Regions from separate parts of the Bacillus sp. AL-1R genome, predicted to be linked through region 3. Evidence: a T-box and tRNA genes for the amino acid it is inferred to sense, from the RefSeq annotation. Region 3 holds a T-box; the other regions hold tRNA genes.
What was found. The T-box of region 3 lies ahead of ileS (isoleucine--tRNA ligase). A T-box ahead of a tRNA ligase gene usually reads a tRNA of that ligase, here a tRNA-Ile.
Positions count from the first base shown of each region.

Region 1: it has a tRNA-Ile gene. The T-box ahead of ileS (isoleucine--tRNA ligase) is inferred to sense a tRNA for this amino acid. The anticodon was not compared.
Region 2: it has a tRNA-Ile gene. The T-box ahead of ileS (isoleucine--tRNA ligase) is inferred to sense a tRNA for this amino acid. The anticodon was not compared.

Region 1 covers NZ_CP197469.1:4,413,544-4,417,658, forward strand. The annotation lists rRNA gene ACSBO6_RS21155 (23S ribosomal RNA) at 1-1,520, opposite strand, end outside; tRNA gene ACSBO6_RS21160 (tRNA-Ala) at 1,600-1,675, opposite strand; tRNA gene ACSBO6_RS21165 (tRNA-Ile) at 1,697-1,773, opposite strand; rRNA gene ACSBO6_RS21170 (16S ribosomal RNA) at 1,866-3,416, opposite strand; gene ACSBO6_RS21175 (pro-sigmaK processing inhibitor BofA family protein) at 3,652-3,915, opposite strand; gene ACSBO6_RS21180 (YaaL family protein) at 4,039-4,115, opposite strand, start outside.
Region 2 covers NZ_CP197469.1:4,348,421-4,352,535, reverse strand. The annotation lists rRNA gene ACSBO6_RS20810 (16S ribosomal RNA) at 1-784, shown strand, start outside; tRNA gene ACSBO6_RS20805 (tRNA-Ile) at 877-953, shown strand; tRNA gene ACSBO6_RS20800 (tRNA-Ala) at 975-1,050, shown strand; rRNA gene ACSBO6_RS20795 (23S ribosomal RNA) at 1,130-4,067, shown strand.
Region 3 covers NZ_CP197469.1:1,479,439-1,483,553, forward strand. The annotation lists gene ACSBO6_RS06900 (YggT family protein) at 1-228, shown strand, start outside; gene ACSBO6_RS06905 (YlmH family RNA-binding protein) at 297-1,070, shown strand; gene ACSBO6_RS06910 (DivIVA domain-containing protein) at 1,160-1,648, shown strand; T-box leader at 1,706-1,929, shown strand; gene ileS (isoleucine--tRNA ligase) at 2,135-4,115, shown strand, end outside.

The DNA.
Region 1 (4,115 bases), 1.5 Mb from region 3:
GACGCGCATATCCAGCAGCGCGCTTACCCTATCTTTCTGCGTCCCTCCATCGCTCAAACGGAAATGAGGTGGTACAGGAATATCAACCTGTTGTCCATCGCCTACGCCTGTCGGCCTCGGCTTAGGTCCTGACTAACCCTGGGAGGACGAGCCTTCCCCAGGAAACCTTAGGCATACGGTGGACGGGATTCTCACCCGTCTTTCGCTACTCATACCGGCATTCTCACTTCTAAGCGCTCCACCAGTCCTTACGATCTAGCTTCAACGCCCTTAGAACGCTCCCCTACCACTGATACCATACGGTATCAATCCGCAGCTTCGGTGATACGTTTAGCCCCGTTACATTTTCGGCGCAGAGTCACTCGACCAGTGAGCTATTACGCACTCTTTAAATGGTGGCTGCTTCTAAGCCAACATCCTGGTTGTCTAAGCAACTCCACATCCTTTTCCACTTAACGTATACTTTGGGACCTTAGCTGGCGGTCTGGGCTGTTTCCCTCTTGACCACGGATCTTATCACTCGTAGTCTGACTCCTATGGATAAGTCATTGGCATTCGGAGTTTGACTAAATTCGGTAACCCGTTGGGGGCCCCTAGTCCAATCAGTGCTCTACCTCCAAGACTCTAACACATAAGGCTAGCCCTAAAGCTATTTCGGGGAGAACCAGCTATCTCCGAGTTCGATTGGAATTTCTCCGCTACCCACACCTCATCCCCGCACTTTTCAACGTGCGTGGGTTCGGACCTCCATTCAGTGTTACCTGAACTTCATCCTGGACATGGGTAGATCACTCGGTTTCGGGTCTACGACCACGTACTAAATCGCCCTATTCAGACTCGCTTTCGCTGCGGCTCCGTCTCTTCAACTTAACCTTGCACGGGATCGTAACTCGCCGGTTCATTCTACAAAAGGCACGCCATCACTCGTTAACGAGCTCTGACTATTTGTAAGCACACGGTTTCAGGTTCTCTTTCACTCCCCTTCCGGGGTGCTTTTCACCTTTCCCTCACGGTACTGGTTCACTATCGGTCACTAGGTAGTATTTAGCCTTGGGAGATGGTCCTCCCAGATTCCGACGGAATTTCACGTGTTCCGCCGTACTCAGGATCCACTCAAGAGGGAACGAGGTTTCAACTACAGGGTTTTTACCTTCTTCGACGGACCTTTCCAGGTCGCTTCATTTACCCCGTTCCTTTGTAACTCCGTATAGAGTGTCCTACAACCCCAAAAGGCAAGCCTCTTGGTTTGGGCTATCTTCCTTTTCGCTCGCCGCTACTTGGGAAATCGCTATTGCTTTCTATTCCTCCAGGTACTTAGATGTTTCAGTTCCCTGGGTCTGTCCTCAGTACCCTATGTATTCAGGTAAAGATACTACTCCATTACGAGTAGTGGGTTCCCCCATTCGGAAATCTCCGGATCAAAGCTTACTTACAGCTCCCCGAAGCATATCGGTGTTAGTCCCGTCCTTCATCGACTCCTAGTGCCAAGGCATCCACCGTGCGCCCTTTCTAACTTAACTAATTTTAAAACTAATTGAATTAAACTTACGCAGTTTAATGAATGACATTATCTAGTTTTCAAGGTACAAAATAAAAAAATGGTGGAGCCTAGCGGGATCGAACCGCTGACCTCCTGCGTGCAAGGCAGGCGCTCTCCCAGCTGAGCTAAGGCCCCATATTTATTTTATAAAAGATATGGTGGGCCTAAATGGACTCGAACCATCGACCTCACGCTTATCAGGCGTGCGCTCTAACCAGCTGAGCTATAGGCCCATATCTATAATAGAAGGATAATCCTTCAAAACTAAACAAAACAATGAAGAAACATTTCATACATGAACCATCGGTTCATGATGTCTCCATAGAAAGGAGGTGATCCAGCCGCACCTTCCGATACGGCTACCTTGTTACGACTTCACCCCAATCATCTGTCCCACCTTAGGCGGCTGGCCCCTAAAAGGTTACCCCACCGACTTCGGGTGTTACAAACTCTCGTGGTGTGACGGGCGGTGTGTACAAGGCCCGGGAACGTATTCACCGCGGCATGCTGATCCGCGATTACTAGTGATTCCGGCTTCATGTAGGCGAGTTGCAGCCTACAATCCGAACTGAGAATAGTTTTATGGGATTAGCTCCACCTCGCGGTCTTGCAACCCTTTGTACTATCCATTGTAGCACGTGTGTAGCCCAGGTCATAAGGGGCATGATGATTTGACGTCATCCCCACCTTCCTCCGGTTTGTCACCGGCAGTCACTTTAGAGTGCCCAACTAAATGCTGGCAACTAAGATCAAGGGTTGCGCTCGTTGCGGGACTTAACCCAACATCTCACGACACGAGCTGACGACAACCATGCACCACCTGTCACTCTGTCCCCGAAGGGAAAGCCCTATCTCTAGGGTTGTCAGAGGATGTCAAGACCTGGTAAGGTTCTTCGCGTTGCTTCGAATTAAACCACATGCTCCACCACTTGTGCGGGCCCCCGTCAATTCCTTTGAGTTTCAGTCTTGCGACCGTACTCCCCAGGCGGAGTGCTTAATGCGTTAACTTCAGCACTAAAGGGCGGAAACCCTCTAACACTTAGCACTCATCGTTTACGGCGTGGACTACCAGGGTATCTAATCCTGTTTGCTCCCCACGCTTTCGCGCCTCAGCGTCAGTTACAGACCAGAAAGTCGCCTTCGCCACTGGTGTTCCTCCAAATCTCTACGCATTTCACCGCTACACTTGGAATTCCACTTTCCTCTTCTGCACTCAAGTTCCCCAGTTTCCAATGACCCTCCCCGGTTGAGCCGGGGGCTTTCACATCAGACTTAAGAAACCGCCTGCGCGCGCTTTACGCCCAATAATTCCGGACAACGCTTGCCACCTACGTATTACCGCGGCTGCTGGCACGTAGTTAGCCGTGGCTTTCTGGTTAGGTACCGTCAAGGTGCCAGCTTATTCAACTAGCACTTGTTCTTCCCTAACAACAGAGCTTTACGACCCGAAGGCCTTCATCGCTCACGCGGCGTTGCTCCGTCAGACTTTCGTCCATTGCGGAAGATTCCCTACTGCTGCCTCCCGTAGGAGTCTGGGCCGTGTCTCAGTCCCAGTGTGGCCGATCACCCTCTCAGGTCGGCTACGCATCGTCGCCTTGGTGAGCCGTTACCTCACCAACTAGCTAATGCGCCGCGGGCCCATCTGTAAGTGATAGCTAAAAGCCATCTTTCAATTAAGGAACAGGAGTTCCTTAATGTCATCCGGTATTAGCTCCGGTTTCCCGAAGTTATCCCAGTCTTACAGGTAGGTTGCCCACGTGTTACTCACCCGTCCGCCGCTAACTAACGGGAGCAAGCTCCCATTAGTCCGCTCGACTTGCATGTATTAGGCACGCCGCCAGCGTTCGTCCTGAGCCAGGATCAAACTCTCCATAAAAGTTAAGTTTAAATCTTGTATTGCTCAAAAAAACTAATAATTGACGTTTACTTCATGTTTTGTTTAGTTTTCAAAGATCATCTTGTTTTTTAACAACTTATTCAGTTTATCACTTTCGACAATTTCTGTCAACAGTTGTTTTTTTCTTTTTTTGTTATCGCCATCAGCGACGTATATAAATATAACATCCCCACGATAATTGGTCAACAGTTTTTAGCAACTTTTTTTATATTTTTTATACGATATAAATTCCGATTACACTTAACGCTACAATACCTGGTACACCTAATACACTTAAGAATGTGCAAGTAACAGCATTAATCGGAATATGAAAATTATTAGAAGCTAAAGCATAGTTTAATATAAACACGATCATGACACATACTATACCTCTTAGTACATACCTACTAATTAGTTTTAAAGCTTTAACTGGCAGACCTACTAATAATAGAAATAAAATTACAAATAATACAACCGAAATCATAATAATACTATTCACAAAAAAAACTCCCCTCATATAACTTGTACACCTTGTACTAAGATTGTATGAGAAAAGGAACTATTCAATGACAAAAAACATTAATAAAAAAGAGTCTATTGCCTAAGCAATAAACCCTTTTACTTATTTCATTTTTGTTATTAAAACGTTTCTAGCCTTTGCTTCTTTTAATAAGAAGAAGTATTTAGCCTGGTAAAGTT
Region 2 (4,115 bases), 1.6 Mb from region 3:
GGCGCGAAAGCGTGGGGAGCAAACAGGATTAGATACCCTGGTAGTCCACGCCGTAAACGATGAGTGCTAAGTGTTAGAGGGTTTCCGCCCTTTAGTGCTGAAGTTAACGCATTAAGCACTCCGCCTGGGGAGTACGGTCGCAAGACTGAAACTCAAAGGAATTGACGGGGGCCCGCACAAGTGGTGGAGCATGTGGTTTAATTCGAAGCAACGCGAAGAACCTTACCAGGTCTTGACATCCTCTGACAACCCTAGAGATAGGGCTTTCCCTTCGGGGACAGAGTGACAGGTGGTGCATGGTTGTCGTCAGCTCGTGTCGTGAGATGTTGGGTTAAGTCCCGCAACGAGCGCAACCCTTGATCTTAGTTGCCAGCATTTAGTTGGGCACTCTAAGGTGACTGCCGGTGACAAACCGGAGGAAGGTGGGGATGACGTCAAATCATCATGCCCCTTATGACCTGGGCTACACACGTGCTACAATGGATAGTACAAAGGGTTGCAAGACCGCGAGGTGGAGCTAATCCCATAAAACTATTCTCAGTTCGGATTGTAGGCTGCAACTCGCCTACATGAAGCCGGAATCACTAGTAATCGCGGATCAGCATGCCGCGGTGAATACGTTCCCGGGCCTTGTACACACCGCCCGTCACACCACGAGAGTTTGTAACACCCGAAGTCGGTGGGGTAACCTTTTAGGGGCCAGCCGCCTAAGGTGGGACAGATGATTGGGGTGAAGTCGTAACAAGGTAGCCGTATCGGAAGGTGCGGCTGGATCACCTCCTTTCTATGGAGACATCATGAACCGATGGTTCATGTATGAAATGTTTCTTCATTGTTTTGTTTAGTTTTGAAGGATTATCCTTCTATTATAGATATGGGCCTATAGCTCAGCTGGTTAGAGCGCACGCCTGATAAGCGTGAGGTCGATGGTTCGAGTCCATTTAGGCCCACCATATCTTTTATAAAATAAATATGGGGCCTTAGCTCAGCTGGGAGAGCGCCTGCCTTGCACGCAGGAGGTCAGCGGTTCGATCCCGCTAGGCTCCACCATTTTTTTATTTTGTACCTTGAAAACTAGATAATGTCATTCATTAAACTGCGTAAGTTTAATTCAATTAGTTTTAAAATTAGTTAAGTTAGAAAGGGCGCACGGTGGATGCCTTGGCACTAGGAGTCGATGAAGGACGGGACTAACACCGATATGCTTCGGGGAGCTGTAAGTAAGCTTTGATCCGGAGATTTCCGAATGGGGGAACCCACTACTCGTAATGGAGTAGTATCTTTACCTGAATACATAGGGTACTGAGGACAGACCCAGGGAACTGAAACATCTAAGTACCTGGAGGAATAGAAAGCAATAGCGATTTCCCAAGTAGCGGCGAGCGAAAAGGAAGATAGCCCAAACCAAGAGGCTTGCCTCTTGGGGTTGTAGGACACTCTATACGGAGTTACAAAGGAACGGGGTAAATGAAGCGACCTGGAAAGGTCCGTCGAAGAAGGTAAAAACCCTGTAGTTGAAACCTCGTTCCCTCTTGAGTGGATCCTGAGTACGGCGGAACACGTGAAATTCCGTCGGAATCTGGGAGGACCATCTCCCAAGGCTAAATACTACCTAGTGACCGATAGTGAACCAGTACCGTGAGGGAAAGGTGAAAAGCACCCCGGAAGGGGAGTGAAAGAGAACCTGAAACCGTGTGCTTACAAATAGTCAGAGCTCGTTAACGAGTGATGGCGTGCCTTTTGTAGAATGAACCGGCGAGTTACGATCCCGTGCAAGGTTAAGTTGAAGAGACGGAGCCGCAGCGAAAGCGAGTCTGAATAGGGCGATTTAGTACGTGGTCGTAGACCCGAAACCGAGTGATCTACCCATGTCCAGGATGAAGTTCAGGTAACACTGAATGGAGGTCCGAACCCACGCACGTTGAAAAGTGCGGGGATGAGGTGTGGGTAGCGGAGAAATTCCAATCGAACTCGGAGATAGCTGGTTCTCCCCGAAATAGCTTTAGGGCTAGCCTTATGTGTTAGAGTCTTGGAGGTAGAGCACTGATTGGACTAGGGGCCCCCAACGGGTTACCGAATTCAGTCAAACTCCGAATGCCAATGACTTATCCATAGGAGTCAGACTACGAGTGATAAGATCCGTGGTCAAGAGGGAAACAGCCCAGACCGCCAGCTAAGGTCCCAAAGTATACGTTAAGTGGAAAAGGATGTGGAGTTGCTTAGACAACCAGGATGTTGGCTTAGAAGCAGCCACCATTTAAAGAGTGCGTAATAGCTCACTGGTCGAGTGACTCTGCGCCGAAAATGTAACGGGGCTAAACGTATCACCGAAGCTGCGGATTGATACCATTTGGTATCAGTGGTAGGGGAGCGTTCTAAGGGCGTTGAAGCTAGATCGTAAGGACTGGTGGAGCGCTTAGAAGTGAGAATGCCGGTATGAGTAGCGAAAGACGGGTGAGAATCCCGTCCACCGTATGCCTAAGGTTTCCTGGGGAAGGCTCGTCCTCCCAGGGTTAGTCAGGACCTAAGCCGAGGCCGACAGGCGTAGGCGATGGACAACAGGTTGATATTCCTGTACCACCTCATTTCCGTTTGAGCGATGGAGGGACGCAGAAAGATAGGGTAAGCGCGCTGCTGGATATGCGCGTCCAAGCAATTAGGCTGATGTGTAGGCAAATCCGCACATCATAAGGCTGAGTTGTGATGGCGAGGGAAATATAGTACCGAAGTTCCTGATTCTACGCTGCCAAGAAAAGCTTCTAGCGAGGAAATAGGTGCCTGTACCGCAAACCGACACAGGTAGGCGAGGAGAGAATCCTAAGGTGAGCGAGAGAACTATGGTTAAGGAACTCGGCAAAATGACCCCGTAACTTCGGGAGAAGGGGTGCTCTTTTGGGTGTATGCCCGGGAGAGCCGCAGTGAAAAGGCCCAAGCGACTGTTTAGCAAAAACACAGGTCTCTGCGAAGCCGCAAGGCGAAGTATAGGGGCTGACGCCTGCCCGGTGCTGGAAGGTTAAGAGGAGGGGTTATCCCTTACGGGAGAAGCTCTGAATTGAAGCCCCAGTAAACGGCGGCCGTAACTATAACGGTCCTAAGGTAGCGAAATTCCTTGTCGGGTAAGTTCCGACCCGCACGAAAGGCGTAACGATTTGGGCACTGTCTCAACCATAGACTCGGTGAAATTATAGTACCTGTGAAGATGCAGGTTACCCGCGACAGGACGGAAAGACCCCGTGGAGCTTTACTGCAGCTTGATATTGAATTTTGGTACAGCTTGTACAGGATAGGTAGGAGCCTGAGAAGCCGGAGCGCTAGCTTCGGTGGAGGCGTCGGTGGGATACTACCCTGGCTGTATTGAAATTCTAACCTAGAGCCGTGATCCGGCTCGGAGACAGTGTCAGGTGGGCAGTTTGACTGGGGCGGTCGCCTCCTAAAGAGTAACGGAGGCGCCCAAAGGTTCCCTCAGAATGGTTGGAAATCATTCGAAGAGTGTAAAGGCATAAGGGAGCTTGACTGCGAGACCTACAAGTCGAGCAGGGACGAAAGTCGGGCTTAGTGATCCGGTGGTTCCGCATGGAAGGGCCATCGCTCAACGGATAAAAGCTACCCCGGGGATAACAGGCTTATCTCCCCCAAGAGTCCACATCGACGGGGAGGTTTGGCACCTCGATGTCGGCTCATCGCATCCTGGGGCTGTAGTCGGTCCCAAGGGTTGGGCTGTTCGCCCATTAAAGCGGTACGCGAGCTGGGTTCAGAACGTCGTGAGACAGTTCGGTCCCTATCCGTCGTGGGCGCAGGAAATTTGAGAGGAGCTGTCCTTAGTACGAGAGGACCGGGATGGACACACCGCTGGTGTACCAGTTGTTCTGCCAAGAGCATGGCTGGGTAGCTATGTGTGGAAGGGATAAGTGCTGAAAGCATCTAAGCATGAAGCCCCCCTCAAGATGAGATTTCCCATAGCGTTAAGCTAGTAAGACCCCTGAGAGACGATCAGGTTGATAGGTCAGAGGTGGAAGCGTGGTGACACGTGGAGCTGACTGATACTAATCGGTCGAGGACTTAACTAACAAGTTTGATAATGACATTATCTAGTTTTGAGGGTACGAAGTACAACT
Region 3 (4,115 bases):
ATCTCATACTATAGAATCGTCATTGTCATTCATATTATTTTATCTTGGTTCCCTCAAATAAGACAATCAGGCTTCGGTCGCTTAATTGGTAGGTTATCTGAACCATATTTAGAGCCGTTCCGTCGAATTGTTCCATCAATTGGTATGTTTGATTTTTCACCAATTGTTGCATTATTTGCACTAGAATTTGCTGGAATTGGTATTGCAAATATTTCTCGTTACTTTTAAAGAGAGAATCTTACAGGTTCTCTTTTTTAATTAATATTGATAGTTTGATGAAAAAGAGGATTGTATAAATGAGTATTTATGATCATTTTCGAAAAGAAGAACATGTTTTCGTAGACAAGGTTCTCAGTTGGAAGGAACAGGCAATTGAACGCTATTCTATTAAGTTGACGGATTTTCTAGATTTAAGAGAACAAATGATTATGCAATCAATTATCGGAAATCAAGGGGAGTGTTTTGTTGCTTTTTTTGGTGGACATGAGGATTGTGAACGAAAGCGTGCAATTATTTATCCGAGTTTTTATGCACCTGTTGAAGAAGATTATTCTTTGGTAGCATTTGAATTAGTTTATGCAACGAAATTTCACAGCTTATCCCATCGGCAAGTATTAGGAACATTAATGTCGTTAGGAATCACAAGAGGGAAATTTGGTGATATTCTAATAAAAAATGATAGGATCCAAGTGATTGTTGCGGATGAAATAGCAAGTTTTGTAGAAAATAACTTAAATTCTATAGGAAAATCGCCGGTTAAATTAAGAAGCATTCCATTGAAAGAATTGATCAAATCAGATGATGTTTGGCAAACTAATAATGGGACTGTATCCTCACTAAGATTAGATGTCCTATTAAGTGAATTTTATAATATACCAAGACAAAAAGCTCAAAGTTTAATTAAAGCTGAACACGTTAAAGTTAATCAGCGAGTTATTGACTCTACTTCATTTTTATGTGAAGAAGGCGATTTATTCTCTGTCAAAGGTTTTGGTAGAGGGATGTTAATGTCAATTGATGGTTTATCAAAAAAAGAAAAATGGCGGATAAACTACGGTGTTAAAAAATAGTCAGAAATTGTAGAAGGAAAAACGTAGAAACTGTCGAAAATTTATTATAACCTATAAATAAAGAACATACATAAATGGAGGTGGCTTAATTGCCTTTAACACCACTTGATATTCATAATAAAGAATTTGGTAAAAGTTTTCGTGGCTATGATGAAGATGAGGTTAACGAGTTTTTAGATCAAGTCATTAAAGATTATGAATTAGTTATTCGTGAGAAGAAACAATTAGAAGAACAAATTCTTGATATGAAAGAAAGATTAAAGCATTTTTCTACTATAGAAGAAACTTTAAATAAGTCAATACTGATTGCGCAAGAAGCTGCTGAAGATGTAAAAGGTAGTGCCCAAAAAGAAGCTAAATTGATTATTAAAGAAGCGGAGAAAAATGCAGATCGCATTATCAATGAAGCTTTAATTAAATCTAGAAAAGTAACGATGGAGTTTGAAGAGCTTAAAAAGCAATCAAAAGTTTTCCGAACTCGTTTAAGAATGGCAATTGAAACTCAATTAGAAATGTTAGGTCATGAAGATTGGGATCATATTTTAGAAGATAAAGAAACAGAAGAAATCGCAAACTAAGTCGTATAAGCCTTGACGATTAATAAAGTTTTAACATATAATTTATTAGATATTAATAGTAAATCGGTGACAGGGAAGAGTACTTCTATAAATCTAGGTAGCGAGTCAAGGATAGTGTAAGCTTGATGTAGAAAATAGAAGGAAAATCACCCTAGAGTGCTTTTCTGAAAATGAGTAAGAAAAGACGTTTCATTCACGTTACGAATGCTAAGTGGACAATGATTTAATCAAATTTATTGTCAATTAGGGTGGTACCACGGGAAACCTTTCTCGTCCCTTTTTTGGGATGAGGAAGGTTTTTTTTCGTCTATACGATTTATTATACATAATAGACAACTCCACTAATAAAAGGATTGTAAGATGGATACAATGCGTTAATGTGGAATTTAAAAAATGGAAAGTAAGCTGGCATTTTAGTTTAAGACTTGCTAAAAAAACGTCTAGCTTTAAATCAAGCTTAAAAAGTTTAAAAATGGAGGAAAGCAAATGGAGTACAAAGATACGTTACTTATGCCAAAAACTGAATTTCCTATGAGAGGGAATTTACCTCAACGTGAGCCACAAATTCAGGAAGAGTGGGACAAAAAAGATATTTATGCAACAGTTCAAAAACATAATGAAGGAAAACCGTCATTTATTTTACATGATGGACCACCTTATGCAAATGGTGACCTTCATATGGGACATGCACTTAATAAAGTATTAAAGGATTTCATTGTACGTTTTTATAATATGAATGGATACCGTTCTCCTTACGTTCCAGGTTGGGATACACACGGTTTACCGATTGAACAAGCATTAGCAAATAAAAAAGTAAATCGAAAAGAAATGTCAGTAGCAGAATTCCGTAAACTATGTGAAGAATATGCTTACGAGCAAGTAGAGCGTCAAAAAGAACAATTTAAACGTCTAGGAATTTTAGGTGATTGGAACCGACCATATATCACACTTGAAAAAGAATATGAAGCAGAACAAATTAAAGTATTCGGTAAAATGGCTACTAAGGGATTAATCTATAAAGGTCTTAAACCAGTATATTGGTCTCCATCAAGTGAATCTGCACTTGCAGAAGCGGAAATCGAATACCAAGATAAGCGTTCAGCATCAATCTATGTTGCATTTGCAGTTGAAAACGGAAAAGACGTTTTAAAGGGTGGAGAGAAATTCATTATTTGGACAACAACTCCATGGACAATCCCAGCTAACTTAGCTGTTTGTTTACATCCTGACTTAAGCTACGATGTTGTATCAGTAAATGGTGACAAGTTTGTAGTTGCTAGTGAGTTAAGAGAATCTGTAGTAAATGAACTAGGGTGGGAAGATACAGTAGTTGAAAAGACTTTCAAAGGTGGAGAACTTGAAGGAATTATTTGTAAGCATCCATTATATGATCGTCAATCAGTTGTTATTTTAGGAGATCATGTAACAACTGACGCTGGTACAGGTTGTGTTCATACTGCACCAGGTCATGGTGAAGATGACTTCCGTGTAGGTCAGCAATATGGATTAGAAGTACTTTGTCCAGTAGACGAAAAAGGTGTTTTAACGAAGGAAGCTCCTGGATTTGAAGGTTTATTCTATGATGAAGCTAATAAAGCAGTTACAAAAGCATTAGAAGAAAAAGGTGCTTTATTAAAATTACAATTTATCACACACTCATATCCACATGACTGGAGAACAAAAAAGCCAATTATCTTCCGTGCAACTGCACAATGGTTTGCATCAATTGAAGCAATTCGTGAGCAATTAATGCAAGCTGTTCAAGATACTAAGTGGTTCCCAAATTGGGGTGAAACTCGTCTATTTAACATGGTTCGTGATCGTGGAGATTGGTGTATCTCACGTCAACGTGTATGGGGAGTACCAATCCCAGTATTTTATGCTGAAGACGGAGAAGCCATTATTACTGAAGAAACAATTGAACATGTTTCGAACTTATTTAAAGAGCATGGTTCAAATATTTGGTTTGAAAAAGAAGCAAAAGAATTATTACCAGAAGGATTTACACATCCTGGTTCACCAAATGGTAAATTCACAAAAGAGAAAGATATTATGGATGTATGGTTTGATAGTGGATCATCACATCAAGCAGTGTTAAACACTCGAGAAGAATTATCTTTCCCTGCTGACATTTACTTAGAAGGTTCTGACCAATACCGTGGTTGGTTTAACTCTTCATTAAGTACAAGCGTTGCTGTAACAGGTCAAGCTCCTTACAAAGCTGTAGTAAGCCATGGCTTTGTTTTAGACGGTGAAGGTCGTAAGATGAGTAAATCAATCGGAAATATCGTCTTACCATCAAAAATTATGAATCAATATGGTTCAGATATATTACGTTTATGGGTAGCTTCTGTAGATTATCAATCAGATGTTCGTATTTCTGACGCATTAATGAAACAAGTTGCTGAAGTATACCGTAAAATCCGTAATACATTCCGTTTCTTATTAGGAAACTTAGATGGATTTA